Regions from separate parts of the Ruegeria sp. ABF4_144 genome, predicted to be linked through region 2. Evidence: riboswitches for the same ligand, from Rfam matches in the RefSeq annotation. Region 2 holds a riboswitch; each other region holds the start of a gene.
The links. Region 2 has a riboswitch for cobalamin ahead of ACXAGD_RS02190 (ABC transporter substrate-binding protein). Riboswitches for the same ligand answer to the same signal wherever they lie in the genome.

Region 1: it holds a riboswitch for cobalamin, as region 2 does, so the genes downstream of both, ACXAGD_RS04785 (DUF1636 family protein) here and ACXAGD_RS02190 (ABC transporter substrate-binding protein) in region 2, are expected to answer to the same signal.
Region 3: it holds a riboswitch for cobalamin, as region 2 does, so the genes downstream of both, ACXAGD_RS13645 (DUF4198 domain-containing protein) here and ACXAGD_RS02190 (ABC transporter substrate-binding protein) in region 2, are expected to answer to the same signal.

What each region holds. Positions count from the first base shown of each region.
Region 1 is NZ_JBSWWK010000001.1:922,486-933,264, forward strand. Features, by position in the region: gene ACXAGD_RS04770 (cobalamin biosynthesis protein CobG) at 1-346, opposite strand, end outside; gene cobN (cobaltochelatase subunit CobN) at 343-3,636, opposite strand; gene cobW (cobalamin biosynthesis protein CobW) at 3,640-4,695, opposite strand; gene ACXAGD_RS04785 (DUF1636 family protein) at 4,697-5,071, opposite strand; cobalamin riboswitch at 5,166-5,375, opposite strand; gene ACXAGD_RS04790 (LysR substrate-binding domain-containing protein) at 5,448-6,323, opposite strand; gene ACXAGD_RS04795 (NAD(P)-dependent oxidoreductase) at 6,427-7,383, shown strand; gene ACXAGD_RS04800 (LysR family transcriptional regulator) at 7,557-8,450, opposite strand; gene ACXAGD_RS04805 (type 1 glutamine amidotransferase domain-containing protein) at 8,583-9,266, shown strand; gene ACXAGD_RS04810 (LysR family transcriptional regulator) at 9,404-10,321, opposite strand; gene ACXAGD_RS04815 (SDR family NAD(P)-dependent oxidoreductase) at 10,433-10,779, shown strand, end outside.
Region 2 is NZ_JBSWWK010000001.1:423,133-433,911, reverse strand. Features, by position in the region: gene ACXAGD_RS02230 (flavin-containing monooxygenase) at 1-1,473, shown strand; gene ACXAGD_RS02225 (alpha/beta fold hydrolase) at 1,475-2,434, shown strand; tRNA gene ACXAGD_RS02220 (tRNA-Met) at 2,518-2,594, shown strand; gene ACXAGD_RS02215 (hypothetical protein) at 2,955-3,251, opposite strand; gene ACXAGD_RS02210 (ABC transporter permease) at 3,384-4,172, opposite strand; gene ACXAGD_RS02205 (ABC transporter permease) at 4,165-5,103, opposite strand; gene ACXAGD_RS02200 (ABC transporter ATP-binding protein) at 5,100-5,825, opposite strand; gene ACXAGD_RS02195 (ATP-binding cassette domain-containing protein) at 5,819-6,502, opposite strand; gene ACXAGD_RS02190 (ABC transporter substrate-binding protein) at 6,499-8,022, opposite strand; cobalamin riboswitch at 8,330-8,539, opposite strand; gene ACXAGD_RS02185 (NAD(P)/FAD-dependent oxidoreductase) at 8,612-9,871, opposite strand; gene ACXAGD_RS02180 (GNAT family N-acetyltransferase) at 9,936-10,748, opposite strand.
Region 3 is NZ_JBSWWK010000001.1:2,721,774-2,732,552, forward strand. Features, by position in the region: gene ACXAGD_RS13615 (CHASE2 domain-containing protein) at 1-1,203, shown strand, start outside; gene ACXAGD_RS13620 (pyridoxine 5'-phosphate synthase) at 1,305-2,051, opposite strand; gene ACXAGD_RS13625 (pyridoxamine 5'-phosphate oxidase family protein) at 2,061-2,711, opposite strand; gene pdxR (MocR-like pyridoxine biosynthesis transcription factor PdxR) at 2,772-4,208, shown strand; gene ACXAGD_RS13635 (DUF3604 domain-containing protein) at 4,337-6,256, shown strand; gene ACXAGD_RS13640 (hypothetical protein) at 7,166-7,372, opposite strand; cobalamin riboswitch at 7,884-8,090, shown strand; gene ACXAGD_RS13645 (DUF4198 domain-containing protein) at 8,221-9,006, shown strand; gene cbiM (cobalt transporter CbiM) at 9,010-9,621, shown strand; gene ACXAGD_RS13655 (cobalt ABC transporter permease) at 9,618-10,175, shown strand; gene cbiQ (cobalt ECF transporter T component CbiQ) at 10,175-10,779, shown strand, end outside.

The sequences.
Region 1 (10,779 bases), 500 kb from region 2:
ATTGTTGTGTCAATCGAGCGGTCACGTCTCCGGTTGCATACAAAGGCGAGACAAGGATATTGCGCCGCACTTCGATGCCGGGTTCGGCGTCCAGCAGGTCCAGCGCTGCCAGTTCCTCCAGCAGTGGCTGATGATCGGTCTCTTTCACGCCACGCAATTGCAGGTTGGCGCGGTTGGTCAGGTCGATAGTGCCGTTGCCATAGCGGTCCGCCAGTTCACACAGGCCAAGCGCCTGCGCCGCGCTTAGCCGGGCCAGCCGAGGACGTACACGTACCACCAGCCCGTCGCCCGACATCATCGGGCGATGAGCGCCGGGGCACCAGCCTTGAACAACGGGGGCGCTCATCTCAGCCCCTCCAGATCTGCTCGGATCGAATTGCGGCGTGTGTTCCACAGCCCAGCCTCTAGCAGCGCCAGGAACCTGTCCTTCATGGCCTGATGTGCCTGCGGGTTGGCCTCTTGCAGGAAGGCATCGACCTCGGCGTCACCCAGCGTGGCGTCATGGTAAAGATCGAATAGATGCGGTGCCACCGTTCCGGACAGATGCGCGAAGGATGCCATGTGGTCCAACGTCGCCGCGATCTCGGCAGCACCCCGGAACCCATGCCGCTGCATCCCCGCGATCCAGCCGGGGTTGGCAGCGCGGGCGTGGACGACGCGGCTGATCTCTTCGGGCAGTGTCCGGGCGCGTGGGTTCTCTGGGTTCGTGTTGTCCAGATGATAGAGCTGCGCCGTGCCGCCGGTGATCTTCTTGGCGGCAGCGAATCCGGCCTCGTGCGTCGCATAGTCATTGGCCAACAGCAGGTCGGTCTCGGTCAGGTCCTGCAGATGAACGAAGCTGTCGGCACTTGCGACACGCCGCGTGATGCCCTCTTTGTCTTGTGCGATATGCTCGCCTTCAAGCGCGAAGGAACTGGCCTCCAACCAGGCTTCACCGGCCTGAGCTCGTGCCTCATCCGTGTAGGTCTCAGACAGGTGGGTCATGTTCAGGCCATAGCTGCCGGGGGCAGGGCCATAGACGCGGGCGGCAGGGGCCTGACCGGCGTACGGATTCCAATCCTGAGCTTCATCCCGGCCCGCCAGTGCCCGCACGGCCTGACCGAACAGAGCGGAAAGTGTCGGAAACACATCGCGGAACAACCCCGAGACGCGCAGCGTCACGTCCAGGCGCGGGCGGCTGAGGTCGGTGATGGGCAGTACTTCGATGCCCGAAACCCGTTCCGAGCCTTTGTCCCAAACCGGCTTCACGCCCAGCAGGTGCAATGCCATGGCGAATTCTTCGCCAGCGGTCCGCATGGTGGCCGAACCCCACAGATCGACGATCAGACCCTTGGGGTAGTCGCCTTCTTCCTGCAGGTGGCGCCGCACCAGTTCCTCGGCGAGTTTCACCCCTTGGGTGTAGGCTGCACGGGTCGGTACGGATCGCGGGTCGGTGGTGTAGAGGTTGCGCCCGGTCGGAAGCACGTCTGAACGACCGCGGTAGGGAGAGCCGGATGGACCGGCTTCAATCCGTTTTCCAGCCAGCGCGTCGATCAGGCCGTTGCGCTCGGCATGGGCCGAGGGCGCTGGGTCAAAGTTTCCGGTTACCTCGGGTACGCGGCCAAAGATGTGCAGACCGTCGCCGAATTGGCTTTCCTTGATGTCACAGACAAAGCGGTCGATGCGGGTGATCGCCTCGGCGGTGCAGGTGGCCTGATCGAGGCCCAGATCGCTTTCCAGCCCGATGGATTGCGCCTCATCGCGGATGTCTTCCTGCAAGCGGTCGCGGCGCTTGGGGTCCAGCCCGTCTGCGTTCGAGAACTCATCCAGCAGCGATTCCAACCGTACCATCCGATCCGGCGTTCCGCTTTCCTTTAGGGCGGGTGGGATGTGGCCAAGCGTAACGGCCCCAATCCGGCGCTTGGCTTGCGCTGCTTCGCCGGGATCGTTGACGATAAAAGGGTAGATCACCGGAAGATCGCGGATCAGCGCTTCGGGCCAGCATTCATGGGAAAGCGCGACAGATTTGCCGGGCAGCCATTCCAGCGTGCCATGGGCGCCGATATGGATCAGGGCGTCCGCGCCCAATCCCGTACGGAGCCACAGATAGAAGGCGACATAGCTGTGGCGCGGGGTGCGCGACAGGTCGTGATAATCGTCATCGCGAAGTTCGGGTGTGCCGCGTTCAGGTTGTAGTGCAATCAGAGCTTTGCCACGACGCAGGGCGGTGAAATGGAACGCACCATCCGCGAAGGTCGGATCGTCCTCGGGGGTGCCCCAGACGTTTTGCAAATCCACGCGCAATTGTTCAGGCATCTCCGCCAGAGCGGCCTGATAGGCGTCCAATGGCCAGGCAAGGCGAGCGTCTGGCAGGGTCTCGGCAATGGGTTCCGCCGGAGCGGTGTCATACCCCTCGCCCTGAAGGTCTGACAGCATTGCCTCGGCCGAGGCCAGCGCGTCAAGGCCTACAGCATGGGCCATTTGCCAGTCTTTACCGGGGTATGTGGAGAGCACCAGCGCCGGGATCTGATTTGCTTTGGGCTTGTCGTTCAGGTTTAGCCACCCGGTGACGCGATCGATGATGGCTTCGATCCGCTCGGCTTCAGCCCGGTGGGCGAAGCGGGAGTATTCCAGATGCGGATCGCGTTTACCCGGTTCCTTGAAGGACGCAATGCCCGCCGAAATGCGGCCGTCCACTTCGGGCAGCACTACATGCATGGCGAGGTCGGCGGGTGAGAGGCCCCGTTCCGCCTCGGCCCACGCTTTGCGGCGGGACGTGGCGAGGGCGACCTGAAAGACCGGCACATTCGCCGCGTCCAGCGGCGAGGTGCCTGACGCGCCTTTGCCTGAGAAAGAGGTGGCGTTGATAATCGCCGAAGGTTCCAAACCGACGATGTTTTCGCGCAGCCATTCGGCAGCTGCGGGAGCTTTGAGGGACGGGGCGAACATGCCCACAGCCTCGAACCCGCGATTGCGCAAGCTTCGGATCAAGGCCGCGACCGGAGCTGTGTCTGCCGAAGTCAAATAGGCGCGGTAAAAGGTGACGACTATGCGTTTCGCGTTGCTTGAGAAGGCAGCTTCCGCCGGGATCACGCCACGATCCGGGCACCATGCACCGCAGTCGGGCAGGGTTTTAGCCCCCATCACTGGACCGGCATAAAGACCCGCCGCCAGCGCCATCTGCGCCAAAGCGGCTTGTGCGGCGACCTCTCCACCGGTATCGCACAGATGCGCCAAGCGGCGCAGAGTCGAGACGGGCAGTGTGGAATAGTCATCCAACCGCGTGTCTTCACGACCATCTGCGGGCAGTACTGCCAGCGCAATGCCCTTGGTCTGCGCCAACGCCAGAACCTGCTGCAACCCGTACGACCAGTAAGGCACGCCGCCGATCAGGCGGATCAGGATGCCTTTTGCGCCCTCCAGCGTCTGTTCGACATAGGTGTCAACGGACAGAGGATGTTTCAGCGCGGTCAGATTGGCCAGCCGCATCGTGGGCATCCGCCCCTCGGGGCCGCCACCGCGATGCCAGCCTGCCGCGAAAGCGCCAAGGTCGCTGTCAGAAAAGGACAGCACCACCAGATCCGCCGGGCTCTGGCCCAGATCGGTCGGGGTTTCGGTTTCTTCTAACCCGTGGCTTTCGCGGAAGACGACGTGCATGGCTTACTCGGCGGCCTCGGTCAGGCCCACGAGGATATCGCGGATAGCTGCCTCTTTGATGTCGTCATGCTCGGCGATGACCACCAGACGCGAGCGGCGCTCTTCACCGGGCTCCCACGGACGGTCATACTGGTGACGCACGCGGGCACCAACAGCCTGCACCAGCAGACGCATCGGTTTGCCTTCAACGGCGGCATAGCCTTTGACGCGCAGGATGTTCAGCTCATTGGCCAAGCGTTCGATTTTGGCGACCAGATCGGCGGGGTCGGTCTGTTCCGGCAGTTCGACGATGATGCTTTCGAAATCGTCATGCTCGTGATCATGGTGGCCGTCATGATGCGACGGACGGGCGTCCATGTCGTCTTCGGCGGCGGCTTCCAGACCCAGCACAACGCGCACGTCCACCGCACCTTCGGCCACTTCAACCACGGGCAGCGGGCGTGGAGCCTCGGCTGCAATGATCGCCTTCGCTTTGGCAACGCCTTCAGAACCCGCCAGATCAGGCTTGGTCAGCAGGATGATATCAGCGCAAGAGATCTGATCCTCGAACACCTCGGACAAGGGCGTTTCGTGGTCGATCGAGTCATCGGCCAGACGCTGGGCGTCCACGGCTTCAACGTTCGGAGCAAAACGACCAGCGGCGACGGCTTCGGCATCGGCCAAAGCGATTACGCCATCGACAGTGATCTTGGACCGGATATCGGGCCAGTCGAACGCCTTCAGCAGCGGTTTGGGCAGGGCGAGACCGGATGTTTCGATGAGGATGTGATCGGGGCGTGGCTCTAGCGCCATCAGCGCCTCGATAGTGGGGATGAAGTCATCGGCAACAGTGCAGCAGATGCAGCCATTGGCCAGTTCCATAATGTTTTCCGCTGGGCAATCCGGGATGGCGCAGGATTTCAGGATATCGCCATCGACACCGACATCGCCGAACTCGTTGACGACCACGGCCAGACGCTTGCCCTGGGGATTCTGCATCAGATGCTTGACCAGCGTAGTCTTTCCCGAGCCCAAAAAGCCGGTGATCACAGTAACAGGGAGTTTTTCGAGGTTTGACATTTTAAGCTCCAATCGGGGGAATACGGGCCGCACAGTTCTTGCGGAAATGCTCTGGGCGCTCACGCCATTTGACCAAGCCATCTTCGGTGGCCAGATACTTGGTCACACCTTCGATGATGGTTTCGACGTGGTCGGTTTCATTCAGGTTTTCGTACACGAAGGTCCAGCGCGAGGGCCCGCCGCGTAAAACGATCGAACAGCCCTGGTCACAGTTTGAAAGGCACTCAACTGGTTTCAGTTCGATGCCTTCGGGCAAACCAGCGTCTTCCAATGCTTTGTGCAGCAAGGTGCCCGGTCGCTGCGAGTCATCCTCGACAGGCACGCCACGACGGCAAGTGGTACAAACCAGCAATTCCACTGGTGTGGTCTCAGTCATGTCTCTCATCCCCCCAAAACCTATTCGTGGGGGACGGGGTTTCATGCGGGCCACGTATTCCGACATGGACCCGACACCGGAACACCCCGCCCGGTTACAACTTCGGGTGCTGGCAGGTCTCCCGGCTTGCGGATGTCAGAGGCTGAGCTCTGGCAGGTGTCCCGCCTTCCCGGCCTTTTGGGCCAGTGGCTTTGGGCACCTTCTCCGGTCACGGTCGCGGGGGCGGCTGCGTTTGACGGAAGTTCCGCTGACGCATTCCCTTTTCATCCATCCGGGGATGGACACCAACGCAAGCGACATGCGGCACGGGCAGGGGCCTTGTCAAGCGCGAGACGGGGGCAGAAACCTCTTGGAATGGAAAAGCGACCAGCTTGGGTCAATCCGCGGCATCTGTTGCCAGCCGATCCCGCAACCACGCGCAGAACAAACCCGCCGCCGCTGTGGTCTGGGTCGCCCGTTCGGCGCTGACCAGATAGTGCGACTGGGCAAAGGGAATCGCGGCGCCTGCTATCGCAATCGGTGCACCTTGCCGGATTGCGTTTTTGGCGAACCGTTCCAGGATCGTTGCATACCCCGCGCCGGCCATCACAAGTTGCAGAGCCGCGACCGTCGTATCCACCGAATGCTGGGGCGGTTGGTCGGGAGGCGCAATGCCGTTGGCCTGAAAATACCGCGCCCAGTTGTCCTCGTACCCAAGGATATGAACCAGCGGCCCTTTGTTCAGTTTCGGGGAGCCGTCCCCGGCTCGGCAGACCGGAACCAGCTTTTCATCGGTGAGTTTTTCGGATCGCACCCCGGGCCAGTCGCCATAGCCAAGCCGGATTTCCACATCCACATCGCCGGGTGTTCCGCTGTCGTTCCAGATGTGCGAGACCAGACGGATAGGAATGTCCGGGTGTTGTGCGGTAAAGTCCGGTAGTTCAGCGGCCACCCAATAGGCTGCCGTCGAAATCGCGGCCCGGATTGTCAGGGTCTGGTGCGAGGCTGGGCCAAACAGGCTGTTGGTGGACAGGGCGATATCGGCCAGCGCGCGTCGCACAGTCAGAGAATAGGATTGCCCCAGCTCTGTCAGCTCCAACCGCCGCGCGTTCCGCGTGAACAGCTTTTGCCCCAGCTCGGCCTCAAGTGACCGAATATGCAGTGATACCGCCGTCTGAGTCAGGCCAAGTTCCCGCGCGGTTGTGGTGAAATTCAGATGGCGTGCGGCGGATTCAAAGCTACGTAGCCAGGCGGGGTTTGGAAGTCGGTCCATCTATCACCAAAATATTTTGCCGATAATGCGTGTTATTATTCATTTACGCTTTGGGCATGCAATAGCGATACTTTGCGCAAACAGCGACCTTCGGGAGGGTAATATGAAAGTCGGATTTATCGGTCTGGGCAATGTTGGCGGCAAGCTGTCGGGATCGCTTCTGCGCAACGGGATTGACCTGACGGTCCATGACCTCAACCCCGATCTGGTGGCCGAATTTGTAGCCCAAGGTGCCAGAGCAGCGGAAAACCCGGCGCAGATGATGCGGGATTGCGATGCGGTTATAACCTGTCTGCCGTCGCCTGCGGCCTCGGATGCCGTCATGCAACAGATGCTGCCCGAGGTCGGATCCGGCAAAATCTGGATGGAGATGTCGACCACCGACGAGGCCGAGGTCAAACGCTTGGGCGCGATGGTGATCGAACGCGGCGGCGCCGCTGTTGATTGCCCTGTGTCCGGCGGGTGCCACCGGGCGGCGACCGGCAATATCTCGATCTTCGCAGGGTGCGACCGTACTACATTCGAGCGGATTTTGCCGTTCCTTATCACGATGGGGCGGCGTGTGCTGCATACAGGTGAGTTGGGCACGGCCTCGGTCCTGAAGGTTCTGACCAACTATCTGGCCACCGCCAACCTGATCACCTGCGCCGAGGCGCTGGTAACTGCCAAGGCTGCTGGAATGGACCTCAACACCACTTATGAGGCGATCAAAATCTCGTCCGGCACGTCCTTCGTGCATGAGACCGAAAGCCAGGTCATCCTGAACGGATCGCGGGATATCTCTTTCACGATGGATTTGGTGAAAAAGGACATCGGTCTGTTTCAGGACGTTGCAGACCGTGCCGGAGTGCCGTTGGAGATCAACCCGGTGATGATCAAAATCTTCGAAGATGGCATCGCCCGCTTCGGTGAGCGCGAACTGTCACCGAACATTATCAAGCGGTTAGAGGAAGCCACCGGTCTGAACATCACGGCCCCCGGGTTCCCGCCCGAGATGCTGGACGACGAGCCCGAAGAGCCGGGGTACGAAGTCATACCGCAGGGCCAGCAGGCAGGGTGAACTACCAGGCGGTGCAGTGCAATCAGTAGCAAACGAAGGGCTGTCCCGGAAGGGGCCGCCTTTTTCCGCGCCGGATGTGTTTGCCTGCGAGACCTGTTCAAATGACGGGATTTCGACGAGCGGGCAACCTTTGTAGACATCAAACTGTGACTCTCGGCCTTTCCTCCAATCGCTTACCGGCGCTTGGGTTCAAACGCGGTTAGTAGAAAATCAATGGCCAAACGAACGCGTCGCGGCAAAAGACGCCCGTCGGGGTAGACAATCCAATGCGCTCTTGCGGCGTCTGCATCTTCGAAATCCTCAAGCAGCAGCTGCACTTTGCCTTCAGCAACCAGGTCCTGAATGTTCTCGTGCGCTGTATAGGCAATGCCCAGCCCGCGTTCGAGCGCCGTGCGCATCAGCGGAATGCTGTTAAAGCGAAACCTGCCACCGACCCTGATCTGCAAGGGGTCTTTGCTTTCGGGATCGCGAAACATCCACGTGTCGCTGGTGGTCACAAGGCAGGAGTGGTCTCTGAGATCCTGTGGTCTTTCCGGTGCTCCGTGTTGTTCTAGGTAGGTGGCAGAGGCCGCGCAGGCCAATTTGCGCGTGCAGAGCTTTCGCGCAATCAGCGAACTGTCGGAAAGTGCACCATAGCGAATGGCAAAATCATACCCTTCTCCGATCAGATCGACGTAGCGATTGCTGAAATCCACCGTGAGGGTCAGCAGGGGGTGATCCTCAACGAAACGCATGAGTTCCGGAATGACGTTTTGCTCGGCAAAGGGACCTGCGGCCGTGACACGCAATGGGCCGGCCAGTTCACTGACCTCGCCCGAGATCGCGTCCTGAGCTTCCTCGGTCGCCGCGATCAAGTCGTTTACCTTGCGTTGATACGCGATCCCTACCTCAGTCAGTCGAACGGTACGTGTTGTGCGTGCGATGAGTTTTACACCCAACTTGTTTTCCAATGCCTGAATGCGCCGGGAAACGTGTGAGGTGGATACGTTCAGTTGATTTGCGGCTTTGGTAAAATTGCCCGTGCGCGCCACTGCTGCGAATTCTTCCAGACCGTCCCAGATCGACAAAATGCACCCCATTATTTCACACTAGCAAAAGAGCATTGCAAATATACCCAATTGAACCTGGTCAACAACACCCGATATGTCCCCCATCAAGTAGATCGCAGCACGCTGCGCCTCAGCCCAATAGGAGACACCATGTCCAAGAAAATCCTAATCGTTTTGACGTCGCACGATACACTTGGCGATACCGGCGAAAAGACCGGGTTCTGGCTGGAAGAGTTGGCCGCGCCCTATTACGCGTTCCTGGACGCGGGTGCCGAACTAACATTGGCCTCCCCGAAAGGCGGCCAACCTCCGCTTGATCCCAAGAGCAGTTCCGCAGACTTCCGGACCGCTGACACTGATCGATTTGAAGCAGACGAAACAGCCAAGGTAGATCTTGCCAACACGCTGAAGCTGTCCGAGGTAAGCGCCTCTGATTACGACGCTGTTTTCTACCCCGGCGGTCATGGCCCGATGTGGGACTTGGTCCAAGATGCGCACTCGATCCAACTGATCGAGGAGTTTTGGGGCCAGGACAAAATCGTGTCAGCCGTGTGCCATGCACCGATTGCTCTGGCGAACGCCAAAGACAAAAGCGGCCAACATATCGTGGCTGGGCGTAGCGTCACGGGGTTCACAAACTCTGAAGAGGATGCAGTTGGTTTGACACAAGTGGTGCCTCAGTTGCTGGAAGACACCCTGAAGGACCGCGGGGCAGAGTTCATCAGCATTGAGGACTGGGCTCCGTTTACGCAACAAGACGGCAACCTCATTACCGGACAGAACCCTGCATCATCGGCCAGTGTTGCCAAGCGTGTGCTAGATACTTTGGGGTAGTCACCGAGACCAAAACTAAGGTCTAACCAAGGCTTCGAAGTCTTGAGTAGAGTTCGTATCGGAAGCAGCCGTTCGCTTTGAAAAAGCCAGCGGCTGCTTTGCTTTGTGTCACATGAGCCCAGAGCGAATGGCGGTTATCAGTGTGTTTCTGTTCCCGTAACCCAGAATTCATTTCGTCTGGACTTGACCCGCTGGGCAAGGAAATCAACAAACAGCCGAACCCGTGCGGTGTTTCGAAGATCACGATGCAGCAGAAGCCAGATGCTCCGATACGGCATCGGCTTTTGAAACGGCGCGCGGATCAGGTTGGGATGTCGGTCGCCAAGATTGCACGCAAGATACGCCATACCCAAACCAGAGGCCGCCAATGTGATCAACGGAACGAGTTCAGAGACCCGGTGTTTCAGAGTGGCCTTTGGATAGTAGCTGTCTTTCACCCATTTCGCCGTGGTCGCCTCTTCGGGTTCGTGCCAGCCGATCAGATTTAATCCTTCGCCGCCATTGTCGCTGATCCGCTCGGCGTATTCTCGCGTGCAATAGGCTGCCTGTGACATCTGAACGAGCTTTCGCCCGACCACATCTTCAGTCACCTCATCAGCCACACGCAATGAGACATCGGCCTCTCGTCGCATCAGGTCGCGGATGTCGTTGGTGAAATTCATGTTCAACGTGATGTCCGGGTAAAGCTCGGCAAAGGCGGTAAAGTCGGCCATCAGCGACGTCATCGCCAGCCCGTGGGGCAGGGTGACGTAGACGGTACCTGAAGGCTGCGCATCCCGGCCGACAATGACACGCGATGCGGCGGCCATTTCCGCCTCAACACGTTCCGCGTGAGGCATCAGATCTTCACCGAGCTGCGTCAGCGCCAGACCGGATTTCGATCGGTCGAACAACCGGGCACCTACGCGCTCTTCCATGGTGGATAATCTGCGCGTCAGCGTGGTGTGGTTCACCTGGATACTGTCAGCCCCACCGCGAAGAGTTCCGGTTCGGGCAACGGCCAGAAAGTACTTCAGGTCATCCCAGTTCAGGGAATGGCTTTCCTTGATCGACATTCGCCATGTGTTTCATTTTTGACGCACTGTGTCCAGTTTTGCCTATCTACAGATCAATTTTATGTCGCCTTACCTTGGTCACATCATACGTGACTTCAAGGAAACCAACTCATGAACCAGATCCAATCTGTTTTGATTACAGGTGCAAATGCCGGGCTGGGCCGCGAAGCTGCCCGACAATTGGCGCTGCAGAAAGGCATCGCCACGGTCTATCTGGCCTGCCGCAATCGAACCAAAGCCGAGGCCGCCAAATCCGCGCTTGAGCGTGAGACCGGGCGCAATATCTTTGAAATTGTACTCATGGACGTCACCGATCCCGCCTCGGTTCGCGCTGCGGTGGCTGAGCTTTCCACCCCGATTGATGCTGTCATCCTGAACGCAGGCGGCACGGGTGGGCGACAGCCCAATAGCCTTACCAAAGATGGCGTAACCAATATCTTTGCGACCAATGTTCTGGG
Region 2 (10,779 bases):
ATGGAGCACAACGTGGACATGCTGATTATCGGAGCTGGGTTCTCGGGGCTGATCATGGCGCTTGAGGCCCGCAATCGCGGCATAACCAGTATTGCGATCCTTGAGAAAGCCGGTGATATCGGCGGAACATGGCGCGAAAACACGTACCCCGGTGTCGCCTGCGATATCCCCTCACATCTTTATTCGATGGCGACGCACCTGAACCCGGATTGGAGCCGCGCCTATGCGGGCGGGGCTGAGATTCAGGCCTACCTGAAAAACGTCTGTCATAACGAGGGGCTGTACGACCTGTGCCATTTTCACCAAAAGCTTAAGTCCGCCCAATGGGACGGAAACCGATGGCAAGTGGAAACCGAAGAAGGTCAACACTGGACGGCAAGGTTTCTGGTCTCGGCCATCGGCGCGCTGCACCACCCCAGCATTCCGGACATCCCCGGGGCCGACAGCTTTGCCGGACCGCGCTTCCACTCAGCCGAGTGGGATCATGAGACGGATTTCACCGGCAAGCGCATAGCGGTGGTTGGCACAGGGGCCTCGGCCGTTCAGTTCGTGCCGGAAATTGCCAAGTCTGCCTCGCATGTATTGATCTTTCAAAGGACCCCGCCGTATGTGCTGCCGCGCCCGGATGGTCCGATTGCACCATGGGTCCGCCGCTTGTACCGGCGTATCCCGATGCTGCCCCGGCTGCGGCGCAAGCTGATTTACATGATCTTCGAATACCGCCACCGGGTATTTCGGGGCGAAGAGCGGATGGTGAACTTTGCCATGAAGATGTGGCGCCATTCGCTTGAAAAAGCGATCACCGATCCCGAAGAGCGCCAGCGCCTGACGCCAAACTACCGGATCGGTTGCAAACGCATCCTCAGTTCAAATGACTGGTACCCGGCTTTGGCGCAAGACAACGTCACCGTGATCCCGCATGGCGTCACCGCGATTGACGGCGATCATATCGTCGCGTCGGACGGCACCCGGTCCCAGGCAGATGTTCTGATCTGGGGCACTGGCTTTCACGTGACCGACATGGTTGAGCGTCTGGACATCACTGGTGCGGATGGGGTGTCCTTGCGCGAAGCCTGGGCAGATGGAATGCAGGCCAATCTTGGCACCGCGATCGCGGGGTTTCCGAACTTTTTCATGCTGCTGGGACCACATACCGGGCTGGGGCATAACTCGGTTGTGCTGATGATCGAGGCGCAGGTCAGCCACATCGGCCGCGTACTGGAGCAGATGCAGCGCGAAGGGCTTGATACGATCACCCCAGACCCGGCAAAACAGGCGATCTTTACGCAAGAGATGCGAGAACGGCACCTGAACAGCGTCTGGCAGGCGGGCGGGTGCTCATCCTGGTATCAGGACGACCAGGGCCGCAACACAACGCTTTGGCCCGGCACCGTATCCGAGTATGAAAAGCGTATGGCCCGATCCGGGCTGGAACAGTACCACCCTGCCCCACCCCATGGCGGAGACCACTGATATGACTTTGTTGACCATCCTCCTGCTGATCGTCGCATTTTTCGTCGGCATGAACGTTTGGACCCGAAAACTGACGGCCGATGGGCAGAAGCGGGTTCCTCAGATAGGCGAAATCATCCCGGTAAACGGCGGCAGCATTCATTACATCGAGCGAGGGGATCCAGCGAAGCAGACCATCGTCATGATCCACGGGCTGACCGGACAGTTGCAACACTTCACCTATGCGCTGGTCGATTTGCTGGCCGATGACTACCACGTCATCGCGGTTGACCGGCCCGGTTGCGGGTATTCAACCAGGGATACAGCCGATCTGGGGCGCTTGCCCGAACAGGGGCGAATGATACAGGAGCTTCTGGACGCCAAGGGCATCACGGATGCAATTCTGGTCGGCCATTCTCTGGGCGGGGCGGTCTCGCTGGCGATGGCACTGGACTATCCCGAAAAGACCAAAGCCCTCGCCCTTCTGGCGCCCTTGACGCACAAATTGCCATCCACTCCGCAGGTTTTCAAACCGCTTGAAATACGTGCCGAGTGGCTGCGGAGCCTGATCGGCAACACTCTGGCCGTTCCATTGGCCGCCAAAACCGCACCGCACACACTAGATGTCGTATTCGCCCCGGAACCCGCGCCCGCTGATTTTCTCGACCGCGCGGGCGGCGCGCTGGGGCTGCGGCCGTCCGCCTATATCACCGGATCACAGGATGTTGCCGGCATCGATAACAGCATTGAGGCGCAGATGGCGCGATACGGTGAACTGACTGTACCGGGAGGGATTCTGTATGGCACGCAAGACGCGCTCCTGCCAGCCGAGACACAGGGCGACCCGATGGAGCAGTTCGGCCTAACCAACGAACGGATAGAAGGAGCAGGTCATATGATCCTTATCACCCTTCCAGAGGCATGCGCTGCATTCATCCGCCAGATCGCGGAAGGTGCACGTACCAAACCCGAGGCGGTTTGAACGGGGTGAAAAAGAATCCGGCTTTGACCGTCTTTTCCCTCTTGACCCTATGCAGCCCCTCCCTTAAATCGCCTCTCACTCATGGCGGAGTAGCTCAGTTGGTTAGAGCAGCGGAATCATAATCCGCGTGTCGGGGGTTCAAGTCCCTCCTCCGCTACCAAAACCCCCTGAAAATCAGAATATTGCGGTCAACGACCAAAATCCTCCCTGCCGCTTATCCGACGGATCCGCGACCCTGCGAGAAGGTTTCTAGCCCGGACCCAACCGATTGTCCTGTCCATAAGATCGAACCCCGGGTCTGTCGGCATACAGGAAAGGCATTGGCCACCGCTGGCGTAAGCCCATGCGCCGCCGATCTGGCGCTTGGCATCTCCTGAGTCACAGAGATACGCGCCCTCGTATTCGACAACCAAGATTATCCTATCGTCAAGCATCGCTACGAAATCCGGATAGAACTTGCCATGCGGTAGCAGGAGCTAGAAGGCGGTCTTCTTGTCTTCGATTTTCCGAATCCGGTATTTCACCGCATCCAGCCGATCCGGACAGACGGCGCTATCGAACTCCTGTACCCAGCTTTCAAGTCGCCAAACAAAGAGGTGTAGCGCTTGTTGAACTTGGTGGCCCCGGTATAGGGCTGGTCGAAGGTATAGCTTGGCTCATTAAAGATCATGGGCAGTTCCGCGCTGATGGCAAACTGGTCACCATGAAGGGTAAACCGAGCAGCACAGTTTTTGGTTACTCGGTTGGATCGAAGATCGGAAATGAAACCTGCCATCACCGTGCACAGGTTGTATTTGTTCCGCGCCAAGGTGTCCAATCATGGCCGCTGGCCAACAGCTTTTTCAGGGCATTCCCGTTGAACATCACCTCGCTCGGCTTGGTAATGTGAGGGCGCTTTATGCCCATGCCAATCCAGCAGGCTAGTCTGGGTATCCCAATAATAAGACAATCATGTGTTCTGCTTTGCCAGAGCATCTCGCAACGCGTCCCCACAGAGGTTTATGGCGAGTACGCATGTCACCACCGCCAGTCCGGGCCAGATCATTTGCAACGGCGTTGAACGCATATGAATCCGGGCATCAAGAAGCATGGTGCCCCATTCCGGCATCGGGGGCTGAACGCCAAAGCCCAGAAAGCCCAACGCCGAAATCCCCAAAATTGCTCGGGCAAACATTCCAGTCCAGACAACGGTTAGCGAAGGTATAAGTGCAGGCAGATAGTGCCAACGCGCTATCGCTAACGAGGAAAGCCCCGCAAGCTGCGCCTGGACCACATAGCCGCGGTTCCTTTGGGCCAGGCCGATCCCTCGGGCCACGCGGGCATAGCGCATCCAACCTGTGACGCTGAGTGCAAATATCAGGCTACCGGTTCCAGCACCCAACAATCCTGCAATGACAACAGCCGCAACCAACTCCGGGAACGCGAGGAATGTATCGGTTGCTCGCATGACCAACCAATCCGCTGTTTTCCCGCCTTGAGCAGCTATGAGGCCCGCCAGTGTTCCGATGCACATGCCGATTACCGAAATGAGGAAGGCTAACCCCAACGACCAACGCGCCCCGTACAAAAGCCGTGAAAGGATATCGCGACCGAGGGCATCTGTTCCCAACGGCCATTCAGCCGAAGGTGCACTCAGACGATTTGGAATGTTTATTGCTGTTGGATCATATGGGGCCAACATCGGGCCAAACAACGCAAGCATCGCGAAGATGCAGGATAACGCGATTACACTACGCATCATGCTCTCCGATCCGGGGATCGATCACTTGGTAAATCATGTCGATGACAAGATTTATGACCACGAAGACCACCGCGGTCAAAAGAACGACGGCCTGAACCTTTGGGAAATCCCGTGCTTCGATTGCATAGACCAGAAAGCCGCCCAATCCGGGGCGACCAAAGATGACCTCGACCATCAGTAACCCTTCAAGCAGGAAAGCCAATTCCAACCCAAGCACCGTAATCACTGGTATGGTGGCGTGTGGGGCGATGTGATCCCGGCCTATACCCGTTGACGGAACCCCACGACGTCGGAACGCGGGCAGAAAATGCTGTTCCCGTGCTTCAAGGATGCCCGATCGGATGATCCGCGTCAGCGATGCAGCCACGCCCAATGCAAGCGTCAGAGCAGGTAGGATCATATGTGCTGTCGTGCGTGCACCCATTGCTGGCAACCAGTCCAGATAGACAGCGAACAGCAGAATCAAAAGCAACCCCAACCAATAGGCGGGAATGGCCGCCCCCAGAGATGCCAGCGCAACCGCGGCGCGATCCAGAATACTGCCCGGGCATTTTGCCGCCAGAATGGCGAGCGGTAACGAAATGCCCAAGCCCAAAGCAAGGGCAAGAAACGCAAGAGGTACTGTGTAGGAAACCGCCGCCATCAGTTCGGGCCAGACCTCGCGGCCAGTTACCGAGGATTTTCCAAAGTCGCCAACCAGAAGAGGGCCAATCCAAGATTTGAAAGCATCCCAGAAGCCAGCGTCCAATCCCACTTCCGCTCGGATCTGGTCCAGAACATCTGTCGACACAACTTCGTGGTATCGCGCCATGGCAATGGCAAGAGCCGGGTCTCCGGGTGCGTTCCAAAGCAGTACAAACGTAGCGATTGCTACAGCGCTGAGAACGACGATTGCCCGTAGCAAAAGGCTTAGAGCACCTCGGATCATGCTGCCCGCTCCAAGGCCCCAAGGGAAAACGCCGCATCCCTCAGCTTGCGGCCGTATTCCGTTTTGGGTGAAGCGATGAACTCCGCCGGCGTGCTGACCTCTTCAATCCGACCAGATTTCAGCACTGCCATTTCCTGTGAGAAGGCGCAGGCATACCCCAAATCATGCGTCACAATCAGGGCCGCAAAACCTTCTTCAGCTTGAAGGTCTTCAATCAAACTTGCCGTGTGTTTCTGGGTCACCGCATCAAGGGCTGAGAGAGGTTCGTCAAACAAGATCAACGGCGGAGCGGCGATGAGCGCGCGCAGTATCCCAACCCTTTGCGCCTGCCCGATGGAAATCTCGGTCGGATTCCTGTTTAAAATTTCTGGTGCCAACTCCAAGCCTGCGCAAAGGCGCTCTAAGCGTTGGGATGGCAGGCCCGCCCGGCGTGCCTTCAGGGGTTCCATAACAGAGTGTTTCAGTGACAGCACAGGATTGAAAGCCGCACGTGGCTCTTGCATCACAAGTGCAGGACGACAGGTCTGAACCGGCGCGCCAGACCAAGTGATCGATCCCCGCCAAGGCTTTAGCATCCCCAATATACTGGCAATGAGCGTCGATTTTCCTGCGCCGCTTTCCCCAACAACGGCAAGTGTTTTGCCTTGCTCGATGGTCAGAGAGACATCCTGAAGCGCAGGTGACTTTCCGCGCCGTACACTGATGTTTTCGACATTCAACATGGAAGCGCCATCCAGTTTCTATGCGCCGACAAACGTTTAGCCGGTTCGGATTGAGGTCGCTCCAGCAAGTCTTGTGTGCTTGACCGTTCGACCAGCCGCCCGTCATCCATCACCATCAGTTGCGTCACCCGTCGTGCCGCTAGCGCCAAATCATGGGTAATCAGGATCATTGCGGTCTGGCGACCTGCAAGGAATTGATCCAACAAGTCCATCGTATCGGCCGCAACGACCGGATCCAGCGCCGATGTCGGTTCGTCCAATACGATCAATTCGGGTGACCCGATCAATGCCATGGCGATCACAAAACGTTGCTGCATTCCCCGGCTCCAACCCCAAGGGCGTTTCCGCAAATCGCCATGTGCGATCCCGAGGGCTGAAAACAGTCGTTTCTGACGCTTTGCATCATGCGGCAAACTCAGGGCTTTTTCGGCTTCGCGCCAGTGGAACCTCATTGTGCGCAACGGATCCAGCGCCTCGTCCGGGCTTTGGGGCACGTGAGCGACGCCACAGCCCTGCCGATGCAGATCGTCGATTAACGCATGGCCCAAAGTAGACTTACCCGACCCCGAAGAGCCGACCAACCCGATGCGCGCACCGGGCTCAATATCCAGCGATGTAGGGTGAAGAATGGTCCGACCCGAGCGTTCAACGCTCAGGCCGGAAACAGAGAGTGTCATTCGCTGAGCTTCGTTTCGTGTGTGACCCAATAGGTCTCGGTCGGGTGCACGGCATAACCGGTCAGACCGGGGCGCGCGACGTTTACCTGATTGACGTGGAAGACCGGGATCAGGGCGGCGTCGGCCGCGATGAGCTCTTGCACCTTGTCATAAATGACCGCACGGTCTTCGTGCTCAAAGTTCAGGCGGCCATCTTCCAACAACTTGTCCATCTCGGGGTTGGAATAGTGCCCTGCATTCGATCCGCCGTCAGACTTCAGCAGCGTTTCAAGTACGGCACTGGGATCGCCCTGCGGTGTCATCACCCAAGCCTGCAGGAACATATCTGCATCACCTGCTGCGATGGCATCGTTGCTGGCGCCATATTCGCCGACGCGCACATTGGCTTTCACACCGATCGCCTGCAGAAACGCCTGCGTCAGTTCAGCCGTTGGCGCCAGGGCAGCGCGCGAGGAATATGTGACAATATCCAGTTCCAGTGGTTCGCCGTCCAGCATCCACTGGCCGCCCTCTTTCACAGCTCCGGCTTCGACCAACAGCGCCTCGGCTTTTGCCATATCGTAGACAGCCGGGATATCCGCAGCCCAGCCTTTACCTTCCGGGAACATTGTGCCAGCAGGCGCGCCACCAACCCCTGACAGAACCGCGTCGACGATACCCTGCCGGTCAATTGCGACCGACACGGCCTGACGGATCAGCGGGTTTGCCATCGGGCCGTCCGCCGCGTTGACCGTGTAGAAATAGAGACGTGCTGTAGAGGCGGAAAACCCAAGTGCGCCAGTTTCCTGAATGCGTTTGAAATCGGTTTCAGGGTAGTTGATGACCATGTCCACTTCACCTGCTTCAAACGCCAACGCGGCAGAAGCCGGGTCGCTCGAAACAACGACGCGAACCTCTTCGAGACCCGGGGCGCCCAGTCTGTAGTCAGTGTTGGCCTCAGCGCGATAGAGCTGATCGGGGATTGCCTCGCGGAAGACATAGGGGCCAGTCGCGTTGATCGGATAGGCATCGGATTCCGCACCAAGGATCGCGATCCCAGGTTCGGCCAGCGTCCAGGGGAATGCGGCGTTCGGGTTGTTGGTCTCAAAGACCACAACATTGTCGCCATCGGTCGACATACCCGCCAGATCAAGCAATTTGGATACCCGGGCGTTGTTGCCCGGATGGCCTTCCTGAGAAATTGGCTCAATGGCGTCGATTACCGATTGAGCCGTAACCGGGGAACCATCATGGAACTTTACCCCATCACGCAGCGTGACACGCCAAGTGGTCGGAGAGGTCTGCTCGATCGTTTCTGCAACACGAGGATAGAGGTTCAGGTCATAGTCGATCCCCATCAGGGTTTCAGTCACACCTGTCTGGTTCGACATCCATCCATTAAAACCCGCGCGAGGATCAGGAACTTCCGCGTTTGGGCCAAAAGCGTTGGAAATCCGCAAGCTGCCCTCTTGGGCTACGACCGGAACAGCGGGCGCAAAGGCGACTAAAGTCGAAAGAGCTATGCGAGTGAAAATGGACATTCGGGTTTCCTTCTGAAGTAGAAAATCTGTTGGCTTGAGACGCTGGTGTTTTGGTCGATGAAAGCGCTGCTATCACGTCATGTGATTACATAACAATCATCTTCTTAAGCAATTTGAAAACTGTCCTCTACACAGATGTGTAGTGACGCTCTCTATCTTTTAGGGGCATTCAATGCGCCTTTCGTTCCAAAAACGCCAGTGCCGAAACACCAACAAACCTATGATGTCTTTGAAGGAAAGCTCCTCCGCGGACGATGAAACGTCACCGCTACGGATTGACCGTTGCCCTTGGCGCGCCCCGCACCCGGACAGGATGAACTCTTCGGCAGGTCTCCTGGCTTGCGGGTCGTCGCTGGGCCGGGCCTTCCCAACGCACCCAATGCACGTCAGTGGCAGTTCCGGCTTGGCTCACCGCTCACAGTTGCGGGGGCAGCCGCAGACTTGGCTTTGTCGGCCTCACTGCGTTCCCTTTTCATCGGACATAAGAAATGCCCGAACCGAAGCCAGTCCTGCTTATTATGGCTGAGGCAAAAATCAAGCAAAGAATGCGCGTGGATCACGCCCGTGTACTTGTCGACCAGATCAACATTCAGAATTCCGCGACTTTCCCCCAAGAGGACGCGCGCAGGCGGGATAGTCGGAATTGACTGGGGTCCACGATCGGAGGCGTTCCGCTTATCAGATCAGCCACCAGATGGCCCGCCGCCGGACCTATCCCGAATCCATGGCCACTAAAGCCAGCTGCAAGAATAAACCCAGGAAGGGTTTCAGACAGGTCAATCACAGGTACACCGTCGGGCGTACTGTCTATGAACCCGGCCCAAGAAGCCTGAATTTCGACAGCCTTTAAATCGGGCAGCAGCTTGCGGCTCCGCTCTAATGTTGTTTTGACGATAGCTGGGTTTGCAGCTGGATCCAAAACTCTATGTCGCTCCATTGGCGTCCGCTTATCCAAATCCCAGCGAAAACGTGCTTCATGAGGAGCCTTGGCCATCCCCGGTGACAACAACCGCCTGCGTCGCGCAAACATGGGTAGGAAGTCACGGGCAAAGCGCAGTTTTTGAAAGCTCGGGTCAATTTGGCCCCGACCGCTGGTTGCAAGAGTATAGCCACCATCTCCACGCCGGGTAACGGTCGCCTTCGACGTGTGCAAAGCCGCCGGCAAACCCTCTGCACCCGGTGCTACTGACAGGACAGTTTGCCGGATCGAGGCCTGGGGAAAGGTGATCCCAAGCTGATGACAGAATTGGGAAGCCCAAGCACCCCCAGCCATAACCACTTGAGAGCAACGAACTTCGCCCCGCTCTGTCACGACACCCGAAACCTGTCCAGCCTCTGTCAGAATACCGCGCACAGCGCAGTTTTGTACAACATGCCCGCCCAAGGCGGCGACACCTTTGGCAATCATCGGCACGGCCCGAGCCGGATCGGCGATGCCGTCACTTTCCGAAAAGACACCACCTTTCCACGAAAGGCCCGTCGAGGCACCTCGATCAGTAGCTGCTTTCGCATTCAAGGGGTGGCTTTTTACGCCCTGTTCCGCAGCAAAACGACACCACGACGCCCATGTTTCGATCTCTGCCAGATCATTGCTGAGATACAGAAGGCCGCAGCGGCGAAACCCGACATCTTCACCCAGTTCACCTGCAAGGTTCTCCCATAGCTCCAACGCCTTTGTTGCCATCGGCAACTCGCGTGCGTCCCGGTTCTGCTGACGACACCACCCCCAGTTGCGGCTGGATTGCTCCCCTCCAACGCGCCCTTTTTCGAGTAACAGAACCGGTATGCCGCTCCGCGCCAGATAGTAGGCCGTTGTGGTGCCAATGATGCCGGCGCCAATAACTACCACCTCAGTTTGCTCAGGAAGTGTTGTTTCCGTATCTATGGTTGCTAACGGAGCGGGCATTGCAACCTCATACCAGAGCCTGGCTAAACAGCGCTAAGCGCTGCGGCGAGAGAGGCATCTCCCCCCGCTGCATGATAGGTGGCTGACTGACACGCATCAGCCCCAAGTCAATCAACCAAGGGGACAGACCACTCTCTCGCATGACGTCCAAACGTACAAACTGGCCGACAAGACCTGTCAGATGGCGTGCGATCAGTGCTTGTGCGTCTTGGACACTGTCCGCCACGACAGGGCCGACAACATATCCCAGTCCAAAGGGTCGACAAGCCGCATACCCGGACACCTTGCCATTCCGTCGCATGACTGAAATGCGTGTATTCGAGGCCATCCAATTGACCAATGCCGCCCGGTCTCCTCCGAAGCTTCGATTTTCAACTTCGATAACGCCTTTCAGATCATCTGCCTCTGCGTCTTGCGCCCCTACAATGCCTGGTGCTTTGCCAACGATCCCCTGATGTTGAACAATGTATGCAACATCCTGAAAACCGAGTTTTTGATAGAGTGGTCTGCCAGAAACAGTAGCCACCAGCCGGATATGTCTTTCTTCTTTTTCGATCAATGACGTGACCAAGGAGCGACCCAGCCCTTGTCCTCGTTGGTCTTCCGAAACGATGACCATGTTAATCGTCGACATTTCCGGCCCGAAGTCAGATCTCAAAGCTGTGCCTATCAGCCCATAACTCTTGGTAGCCACGACGCCCTCCGAAAAGGGCAACAGCATCTCCCAGTCTTTACGCTGATGTGGCCAGCCTACGGCCGCAGATAGTTCGACACTCGGGTTTAAGTGTTCGCATCGAAATTGGGTGAGTTCAAAAGTCATAGGGCAACACCGACAGATGATAGGGATTGAT
Region 3 (10,779 bases), 2.3 Mb from region 2:
GGTGAAATGATGAGCCGCTCGGATGTGACCGCGGCGCTTGAGTTGCTTTCTTTCGTCACCCTCGGCCTCGTTGTCATCGCAGTCATGGCCCGGTTCGGCGCGGTGGCCTCATTCGTGGCAGGAGGTGCCTCAGCAGCGGTCGTGCTTGGCATCAGTTGGCTTGCTTTCCAAAACCAGTTGATCCTGTTCGATGTCACCTTTCCGTTGATGGGCGGAATGGCCAATTTCGGCTTGCTGGCGGGCTATCTGTTTATTTCGACCGAGCGGGAAAAGCGGGTGATCCGGCAGGTCTTTTCCCACTATGTTGCTCCCGAAATTCTGGACGAAATGGAAGGAACAGGCCATCAGCTGCAACTGGGTGGCGAAACGCAGGAAATCACCGTCATGTTTTCCGATATCCGGGGGTTCACCCCGTTGTCCGAGTCGGTATCGGCCACTGATCTGGTCGCCCTGTTGAACCAGTTGTTTTCGCAGATCGGCGATCAGATCCTGCTGGAACGCGGCACCATCGACAAGTTCATCGGTGATGCGGTTATGGCTTTCTGGAATGCGCCGGTACCGGTCGAGGATCACCCCTGCCGCGCGGCACAGGCAGCGTTGCTGATGCGGCAAGCGCTGATCGACTTCAATGCCTCGGACGTTATGAAGGGTCGGCCACCGATTGCGCTGGCCACCGGCTGCGCCACCGGTCGTGCCTGTGTCGGCAATATAGGGTCCAAGCGCCGGTTCAACTATACCGTGATCGGGGATGTGGTGAACGTCGCCGCGCGAATCGAGCAGAGCTGCCGTCACGTCGACTATGACATTCTGGTTTCATATTCGGTTTACGAGAAAACCAGGTATGACATGGCCATGCTCGAAGCCGGGTATGTCGATCTAAAAGGGAGAACCGATCTGGAACCAGTCTTTGTTCTGGTTGGTAACAAGACCATGCTAGGCACACCCGCGTTTCAAAAGTTGGAAGCAACTCACAAGGTGCTGATTGCAGCCATTCGTGATCGCCAGCCTGCGGAACGTGTCGAAGCGATATGCGAGGATTGTATAGCACAGGCGCGCCATATCGAACCCGGCTTGCTGACATTCTATGGCGCATTGTCCGGCCGGGCGGCGGACTTCAGGTCGGAGTTCCAGTCCAATCAATTAATTTTCAGCCACCACAAACGCAAAACAACTCCATCCGTCCGAGGTGTTTCGAACAGATGATCATGCCCGTACACAGCGTATGGAGCGTTTAGATGTACAAGGTGGGGCACGATCTTGTTGTCAGCATTGCCCTTTTTGCCAAACTCTTTTCCCGACAGTCATCATCCCTCGGACGGCGCGCAGGACTCGAGATAGCGACGAACGGTTTCGGCCATCCCGAATGTCAGCGCATCGCAGAACAGCGCATGACCGATAGAAACCTCTGAGATCGAGGGGATGCGGGTGATCAGCTTGCGCGTGCCGCCGACCGTAAGGTCATGCCCCGCGTTGACCTGCAAGCCCTGCGCCTCGGCTTCGGCAGTCGCATCGGCCAGCCGCTCTAGTTCGCGTTCTTCGGTGATCGGATCGTTGTAGGCACCACCGAAGGGGCCAGTATAGAACTCGACCCGATCCGTCCCTGTCTGCGCTGCGCTGGTCATGTACAGCGCCTCCGGGTCGCTGAACAGCGACACGCGATGACCCTTTTTCTTCAGTCCACCCACCACGTCTGCAAGCATCGCGCCCTGTGCTTCGAATTCCCAGCCATGGTCACTTGTCGCCTGCGCCGGATCATCCGGCACAAGCGTTACCTGATCCGCACGAACCTCATGAGCAAGCGACAAGAAGTGCGCGTCGGGATAACCTTCGACATTCAGCTCCCGATCCGGAAACTCGGCATCAAGCAATGCACGCAGCGCCCGCACATCGCCGGGTCGGGTGTGGCGTTCATCTGGCCGTGGGTGCACCGTCACCCCCGCCGCCCCGGCTGCAAGGGCGATCCGGGCCAGATCCAGGATATCCGGCCACGGGTGCTCGCGCCGGTTCCGAAGCAAGGCCGCAACATTCAGATTTACCGAAAGGTCCGTCATGCCGCCGCCCTACAACCGAAAAGACTGCACATGCTCGGGTACCTGGACCCCATCGATATTCCGGGGATCGGCGATCGGATCGCCAACCGTGGTTCTGACGGGAATGACCCCGGCCCAAATCGGCAAACTATAATCTTCTTCTTCATCATTGGGGCCGCCGGCGCGGGTCTTGGCGCTGCCTTCGGAAATCTCCATGCCAAGAACCATGGTCGCCTTCAGATCCTGCGCGTGATCCGGCCGCAGGCTTTCATAGCGCCCGGGGAAAAGGCCATTCACGAACCGGCCGAGCTTTGCCAGCTTCTCCTCTGGATCTTCGACTTTGACAGCGGTCCCAAAGAGCGTGACTGAGCGCGAGTTGACTGAATGGTGCATCCCCGACCGCGCCAGCACAAAGCCGTCAAGGATTGCGACTGACAGGCACACCTGCGCGTCGCGTGCGTTGCGCAAGGCGCGACTGGCCGAAGAGCCGTGCCAATAAACGTGATTCCCTTCGCGCCATTGCAGGGTTGGCGTGACAAAGGGCTTGCCATCAATCACGTATCCCACGCTGCACATGGGCTGCGCGTCCAGAATTTGGTTGATCGTAGCACGGTCGAAATGCCCCCGCTCATGCGATCTGCGCAAGCGTGTTCTGTCGGTTACTTCCAGTGTCTCGTTCATAGTCATAGCTCGGGTTAGTTCTTGCTATGCCCGTAGTGCACGGGTATTGGATGTTTTCAAATGTCCAATTTTGAAACTTTTTCTAAGGCCAATTTGCACCGTGACCTGTTTGCGATCTCGCTGGATGCGTCGCTGAAGGCACCGTTGCAGGCCCAGTTGCTGGAGGCGCTGCGGTCCGTCGTCTCAAAGTCTCCGGATCTGGCCGGCGCACGTCTGCCCGCCAGCCGGGCTCTTGCGTCCGAGCTGTCAATTTCTCGCACGACGGTTCAGGCGGTCTATGACCAGATGATCAGCGAAGGATATCTGGTCACCCGGCAAGGCAGCGGAACCTTTATCGCCAGCGAGATCACGCACCTGTCACACCCACGGCCTATCCCGCGTCCGGCCGGTCCGATGACCGCGGAATGGCGCACCTTTCAAACCGGACTGCCCGATCAAACCTTGTTGCCACACCGACAATGGGCGCGTCATCTTGAACGCGCATGGCGAACCCCAACGCCAGCGCTTTTGGCCCGCCCGGACCCGCTGGGCTGGTATCCGCTGCGTGAAGCGATCTCGGACCACCTTACTGCGTGGCGTCACCTGTCCTGTGATCCCGGTCAGGTGGTGATCACCTCTGGCGCACGAGAGGCTTTCGAGGTGATTTTCCATGGCCTGCTGGGCGTGGGCAAGCAGGTCGCGGTTGAGGACCCCTGCTGGCCCAAACTGCACACAATTCTTGCTGACACAGGCAACAACGCCCATCCCGTCCGCATTGACCAAGACGGAATGAATATTGAGCGCATTCCGAACGGAATACATGCCACGATCGTCACCCCCTCGCGGCATTATCCAACGGGGGTGAGCCTTCCCCTGTCCCGCCGGGTCGCCTTGCTTGAGCGTGCTCAGCAGACCGGAACCGTCGTAATCGAGGACGACTATGACAGTGAATTCCGTTATCGCGGGCAACCCCTGCCCTCACTCTCGGGGCTGGACGGTCTGGACAACACGATTTACCTGGGCAGTTTTTCGAAACTGGTCAGCCCAGCGCTTAGGATCGGCTATCTGGTGGTCCCCAAACGCCTTCTGCCCAGCACATTGGCCTATCTTGGCCGCGTCGGTCCCCGCGCCTCACTGATCCCGCAGCCCGCATTGGCGGCGTTCATGAACAGTGGTGAGTTTGCAATGCACCTGCGTCGAATGCGACGCGTCTATGCCAAGCGTCAGAGCCACCTTCTTGATGCACTATCCCCTGCTGCGGACCTACTGGACCTTCAACCCGATTCCTCCGGAATGCACTTATGCGTGTCGGCAAAGGATCCTCTTATTGCTCGGATGTCCGATCTTGAGATCAGCAAACAGGCCGACCAAAACGGTCTGCGCGTCAGTGCCTTGTCGGACCACTGCGTACTTCCTAAAAAACTGCAAGGGCTCTTGCTGGGATACGCAGCCTTCGACGAGGAGATACTTTCGGACGCAGCAGAACGATTGATCACCATCCTTCGCACACAAGCCTGAACTGCCTCGCAAAGCAGCGCGTACGCCCCTCGAAGTTTTTTACAAATGCGCCAAGCAACATGATATCGTAAAAACAAGATATATATTTTCTTAACTCTAATCGCGGTGTCTGTGAGGGGGAGGTTCACATGCTTCGACTGTCTTTCTGCTTTTTCACTTTGGTATTCCTGCCAGCAAGTGTGATGGCTGACGCTGTCCCCAGCAAGGAAGCCGCCGAGGGGACCTTTGCTGAACGACCATTTTCACCCTATGCCAATCGGTCCTTCCCGGAACGTCCGCTGTGGGGCGATACCCATTTGCACACCGGGCTGTCCTTAGACGCCGGTGCGTTTGGCAACACTTTGCTGCCCGATGATGCGTGGCGGTTCGCCAAAGGTGAGCAGGTCATTTCCTCGACTGGCCAACCCGTCAGGCTGGCCCGGCCGCTGGACTGGATGGTGCTAACCGACCACACCGATTTGATGGGTTTTGCCCCCGATCTGCAGGCGGGCAAACCCGGTGTTCTGGCCGAACCGAAGGGATTGGAGTGGTATGAGGGTTACAAAGCCGGTGGCGAAGACGCGGCGAAAGCGGCGTTTGATATCATCACCAACTTTTCGCAGATGACCCTGCCCGAGCTTTTGCTTGAATCCTACAGCCCCGGTGCGGATGCCTTTGCCTTTACCTGGGAACAGATCGTTCTGGCCGCGGAGCGCCACAACGACCCCGGCAATTTCACGGCCTTTATCGGGTTTGAATGGACCTCGGTTCCTAAGGGGTTCAACTTGCATCGCAACGTGATGCTGAGGGATGGACCAATCCGGGCGCTGCAGATGGTGCCACCGGTGACGCAACCGCCTTATGGGGATACCGATCCCAAAGCGCTCTATGCCTGGCTTGAGGAGTATCAGTCGAAAACGGGCGGCCGCGCCGTTGCTTTTGCCCATAACGGCAACCTGTCGAACGGATGGATGTTCCCGACCGAAGACACCTATCACGGTGGCAAGGTCGACGAGGAATATGTTCAGAACCGCGCCAAGTGGGAGCCTCACTACGAAGTCACACAAATCAAAGGCGATGGCGAGGCGCACCCGTTCCTTAGCCCCGATGATGCCTTTGCCGACTATGAAAACTGGGATGTCGGCAATCTGGATATCACCGAATTGAAAACCGAAGACATGCTGGCCGGGGAATACGCACGCGAGGCCCTGAAACGCGGTCTGGCGCTGGAAGAAAAGTTCGGCGTGAACCCTTATAAGTTCGGGATGGGTGGAGCGACCGACAGCCATACGTCACTGGCCACCGCCGAGGAAGAGAACTATTTCGGCAAGTCCGTCAGCGCGGAACCTTCGGCCACGCGGGTCTTGCACCCGTTTGTGGAAAGCGATCTGGGGGCATTTGAAGGTCATACGCTGGTTGCGTCGGGTTACACTGCTGTTTGGGCGGCCGATAACACACGTGCGGCCATTTTCGATGCGTTCAAACGCCGGGAAACTTATGCAACCACCGGCCCCCGCATCGGACTGCGGTTCTTTGGCGGTTGGGATTTCACTGAAGAAGACTTGTTGACCCGGCTTGTTGCTGATGTCGGCTACACTAAAGGCGTCCCAATGGGCAGCGACCTGCGCCCGCGCGAAGGGGATGGTGCCCCAAAATTCTTGATCGGCGCTCTGCGCGACCCGATTGGCGCAAATCTGGACCGGGTTCAGGTGGTCAAGGGCTGGCTGGACGCCGAGGGAGCGCTGCAGGAAAAAGTCTATAATGTGGTCTGGTCTGATGATCGTGAGATGGACGCGGATGGCAACCTGCCCGAGGTCGGCAACACCGTAAATCTGGACACCGCAAGCTGGAGCAACACAATCGGCGCATCCGAACTGGTCACGGTCTGGACCGATCCTGACTTCGATCCGAACGAGCGAGCTTTCTACTATGTGCGGGTTCTTGAAATTCCCACCCCGCGCTGGGTGCTGTATGACAAGCTGCGCTTTGGCATCGATCTGCCAAAAGAGGCACAGTTGATCCATCAGGAACGCGCCTATTCCTCGCCGATCTGGTACACCCCCGGCTAAACCGCAGTAAAGCTAGACTGTCCGAGCGATGTGTTAGCCTGTCCCTCGGGGCAGGCGCCCACGCCGTAGGCCCAATACCCGCGCGCATGCTCCGCAGAGTTCCAATCGACCTCAGATCACCGCCACGATCACCACCCGCAAAAAGCAGCGCCAAGGACTACGCCCGGTAGAAGCTTACCAGTCCGCGGCACGTTTTGCGTCGCGAACCGCTTTCAGGCCCGGATCTTCAAAACCTCGACCGTCCGGATTTTGTAACGTGGCAACACGTGGGGCGCAGAACTCGGGGTCCATAAGTAAGCTGGCGTCACTAGCGGGTTTGAGGCCAAGCAGTATTGCATTACTTTTTGGTTTTCTCATTGGGATCCCATCAATCGAAAAGTCTGCACGGCAGTACTGGTCCAAACAGCTAACGATGCGGTCTTGAGGTTTTCTGGGGCGTACCTGCCTCAATTCCGCCAGTGCGCCTTCACACGGCTTCAGGGACCCGCGCGGGGTTAGAACTGCCACTCGTAGGAGGCCTACAAAGCCCGTGTGGATATGTCGGCACCAAGGGTCGATCTCGCCTTAAGGCGAAGGTTGCCCCCGTGATTAAAGGCTTTCTCATAGCTCAAACCAACCTCGCCGACTGTATTGGTACCGCTACCAAGGAGGCGGTCAGGCTGCCGCCGCCCACGTCAGTCGAATAGCCCCGTCTACGAATGCGTTGTTGCCTGTCGCACGCCCAAAGACTGCCCCGGAGCTGCTCGCGCTGCCAGTGATCCCACCCGCGCCTGAAACTTCAACCACGTTAAAAAACGCGCTGCCGTTCGCAGTATTCACGTCTATCTTCAGCGCGTCACTATTCTCGAAGCTGTCAGACAGGCCCAGCAACTCGATGACGTCTCTGCCGGCATTGGTGTTGCCCCTGACCTAAACCTGGACTGCGCCGGTGTTGGTCAGGGTGCTTGTGCAATCCGGAAGGGCAAAGACGACCAAACCCAGTCCGGCCAATGGTTTCGCCTCGATCGATCCGGCGTCTCTGATAACCAGGTCTTCATCCACCACATTGATGAACGGAGACGTCCGCGCGCTATCGATCACCTCGGCATGCCCCGTCGTTGCCGTGACGGCTACCACCGACAAAACCCAGCAAGAGCGAAGGCGCAATACTCGCTACTCTACCTTTCCACTTGCCCCCGCGCTCGAACGCACAATCTCTTAGCTCGATCTGCATGTAATTCTGCCCTATCTGGCTATTCTCCGTTCCCCGGGATGCGAGGTTGTATCCCAAGCATCAGCCGCTGGATGCGCCATTTGTTGGCACTCCCATGAGCCGGGTTAAAAGAGTGAGAAAATGCGGGAATAGCGCGCCTGAGGCACGGGCCACTTTGTCTTCGAACAACATGACGCAGGCGCAAAAGAGTGAGGCTCTGAACGAAAGCGTCAGGCGTTTCTTAGAGGGCATAGATAGTCGCGCTGCTTGTAAGGCGGCTGAATTCCGCCCGCTCCCTAAAAAACCAACAGCATCCTCAAGGCCCCCAGACCGGAACGCGAGGCTTCGCGGTAGAGGGGCAACGCGAAAGTGTGCAAGATAGCAATCGTTGAGGTGCCGCAAAATTTGAGTTGACTGACGACGGATGAGTCTGGCATGCGCTTTTGCATGTTTGGTTCCGGGTTCGCCCGGATAAAAGGGAATGCGGTGCGGGTTCTGTCAAACGACAACCCAATGCCGCAACTGCCCCCGCAACTGTGAGCGGCGAGCAAGGCTGATATGCCACTGGGATTTTTTCCCGGGAAGGCCAGTCCGATGCTTTGACCTGCAAGTCAGGAGACCTGCCAGACATGCACCCCCGGAAGGGGTGCGTCACCGATGCCGGGGTGCGCGTCGGGCCGGTGCCCACAAAAGGGCACAAGGTCCCGTTTATCCCGTCGTCAAACAAAATTTATGTGCCGGGGTTGGCACAACGGGACAAGGACAAGACCTTATGAAAAAGCTGCTCTGCACGGCTGCCGCTGCGCTGGCAATTCCTGCCATGGCGCAGGCGCATTTCCTTTTGGAATACACCACCAACACCATGATCGAGAAACCGGGCGATGTGCCGGTCAAACTGATCTTTTGGCACCCGTTCGAAAACGGCCACGTCATGGATCTGGAAAAGCCGCAAGAGTTCTATGTGATCCACAACGGTGAAAAAACCGACCTGCTGGGCACACTGGAACCCGTTCGCTTCACCGGTGGTGAAAACGAAGGGGCGGCGTTCAAGGGCTCGGTTCCTGTGAAACGTTCCGGCGACTACGTGTTGGTTACCGTTCCTCAGCCTTACTATGAAGAATCCGAGGATATCTACATCCAGCAGCTCACCAAAGCGTTCCTGAACCGCAACGAGCTGCCGACCGACTGGATGAACCCGGTTGGACTACCGACCGAGATCATTCCGCTGAACAAGCCGACCAACGTCATCGCGGGCTCGACCTTCACCGGACGCGTTCTGGCCGATGGCCAGCCGGTTGCAGGTGCCGAGATCGAGATCGAGTACATGGCCGCCGAGCCGGACATGGACAGCGCTGCGTCCTCCACTCCGTCCGTTTCGCCGATGCCCGGCGGTGCTGTGGTCGCCATTTCTGACGACAACGGCTATTTCTCGTTCGGCGTACCAAAGGCCGGCTACTGGGGCTTTGCCGCACTTGGTGCAGGCCGGGCAACAGAGCATGAGGGCAAAGAACTCAGCCAGGATGCGGTCATCTGGATCCGCGCCTGGGACATGGAGTAAGAAATGCACATCGTCGACGGAGCCCTGTCCAACCCGGTTGTCATTGGCGGCGCAGTTGCTGCCGCGGGTGGGATAGCAATGGGTCTCAGGTCGCTGGACCTTGATCGCATCCCCACTGCGGGGGTGCTTTCGGCCACGTTTTTTGTGGCCTCGCTGATCCACGTCCCCATTGGTCCGTCGTCGGTGCATTTGATCCTGAATGGCTTGGCCGGGCTGTTGCTCGGCTGGGCCGCCTTCCCGGCGTTGTTCGTCGGGCTTTTGCTGCAATCTGTTTTCTTTGGCTTTGGCGGGCTGACGGTTTTGGGGATAAATACCCTTAATATCGCACTGCCTGCCGTTCTGGCAGGTATGGTGTTTGGCCGCCTGATCGCAAGTGGCTCACCCCTGCACGGCGCGATCTGGGGTGGTGTTGGGGGCGCTTTCGCTATCGCCGCCACAACCGGGATGGTTGCCATATCGCTGGCTTTGTCCGGCGATGAATTCCTGCCCGCCGCCAAGCTTGTCTTTTTCGCGCATATCCCCGTCATGGTGATCGAAGCGGTGTTGACCGGGTTCGCCGTTTTACTAGCTCGCAAGGTTAAGCCGGAACTCTTTGTCAAAGGGGCAACCACATGAAGCATCTGGTTCTAATTCTGGCCTTTTGCTGCGCGCCTTTGCCCGCGCTGGCCCATAAGGTCATCGCAGGTGTCTTTGCATCGGGCGACGCCATTGAAGGTGAACTTGGGTTTTCAAACGGCGATATGGCAAGCGATACCGAGGTTGTCGTAACCGGGCCGGACGGGACCGAGTTGGGTCGCGTGGTCACAGACGCGGACGGGTTCTTTATCTACACACCAACTTCAGCCGTTACGCATACATTCTTCGCGGATCTCGGCGCGGGCCACATCGCTGAAATTACCATGCCTGCCGCGGAAGTGGCCGAAATCATGGGTGTCGAAGCCATTGAAACGCCTGCCGCGACCACCACAGGTGATGCAGCGTCTTTCAACGCCGAACAGCAACAGGTGATTGCCAAAGTCGTCCGCGACGAGATGCGCCCGCTTCGCCGAGAAATTGCGGCCTATCGCGAACAGAACGATCTTCAGACCATCCTCGGCGGGATCGGCTATATTGTCGGGCTGTTCGGGCTGGGCTTTTATCTGGCCGCGCGCCGGAAGTTGGCTGCCTGATGGCACACGCGCTGGGACCTCGTGAAAAGACACTCTCCGAGGCAGGTGTCCAGCGCGAAGGCCTGATCAGCCCGCTGGATCCGCGCGTTCGGATCGTGACCGCGGTGATTTTTGGCATCGTGACCGTTTCGCTGTCGTCCATCCCCGCACTCTGTGCTGCGCTGACAGTGTCGCTTTCCCTATTGTTGATGTCACGCCTACCCTGGCGGAAAACGCTGAAACGCATGGCCATGATGGACGGGTTCATCATATTCATGCTGGTCCTTCTGCCCTTTTCCATGCCCGGTGATCCCATATTTACTGTCTGGGGCTTTCCCGCCAGTTGGCAGGGTCTGTGGAAAGCAATTGAGATCGCCTTGACCGCAAATACAGTGATCCTGTCCTTAATGGTGCTGGTCGGTACGATGGAGCCCGTCACGCTTGGCCACGCCCTGCACCAGCTGCGCTGCCCCGAGAAACTTGTGCACCTGCTGATGTTCACCATCCGCTACATCGAAGTTCTGCGAGAAGAATACCTGCGCCTGCGTTCTGCAATGAAAGTGCGCGGCTTTCGACCGGGAACGAACTGGCACACCTATCGCAGTTTTGGCTATCTGGTTGGCAT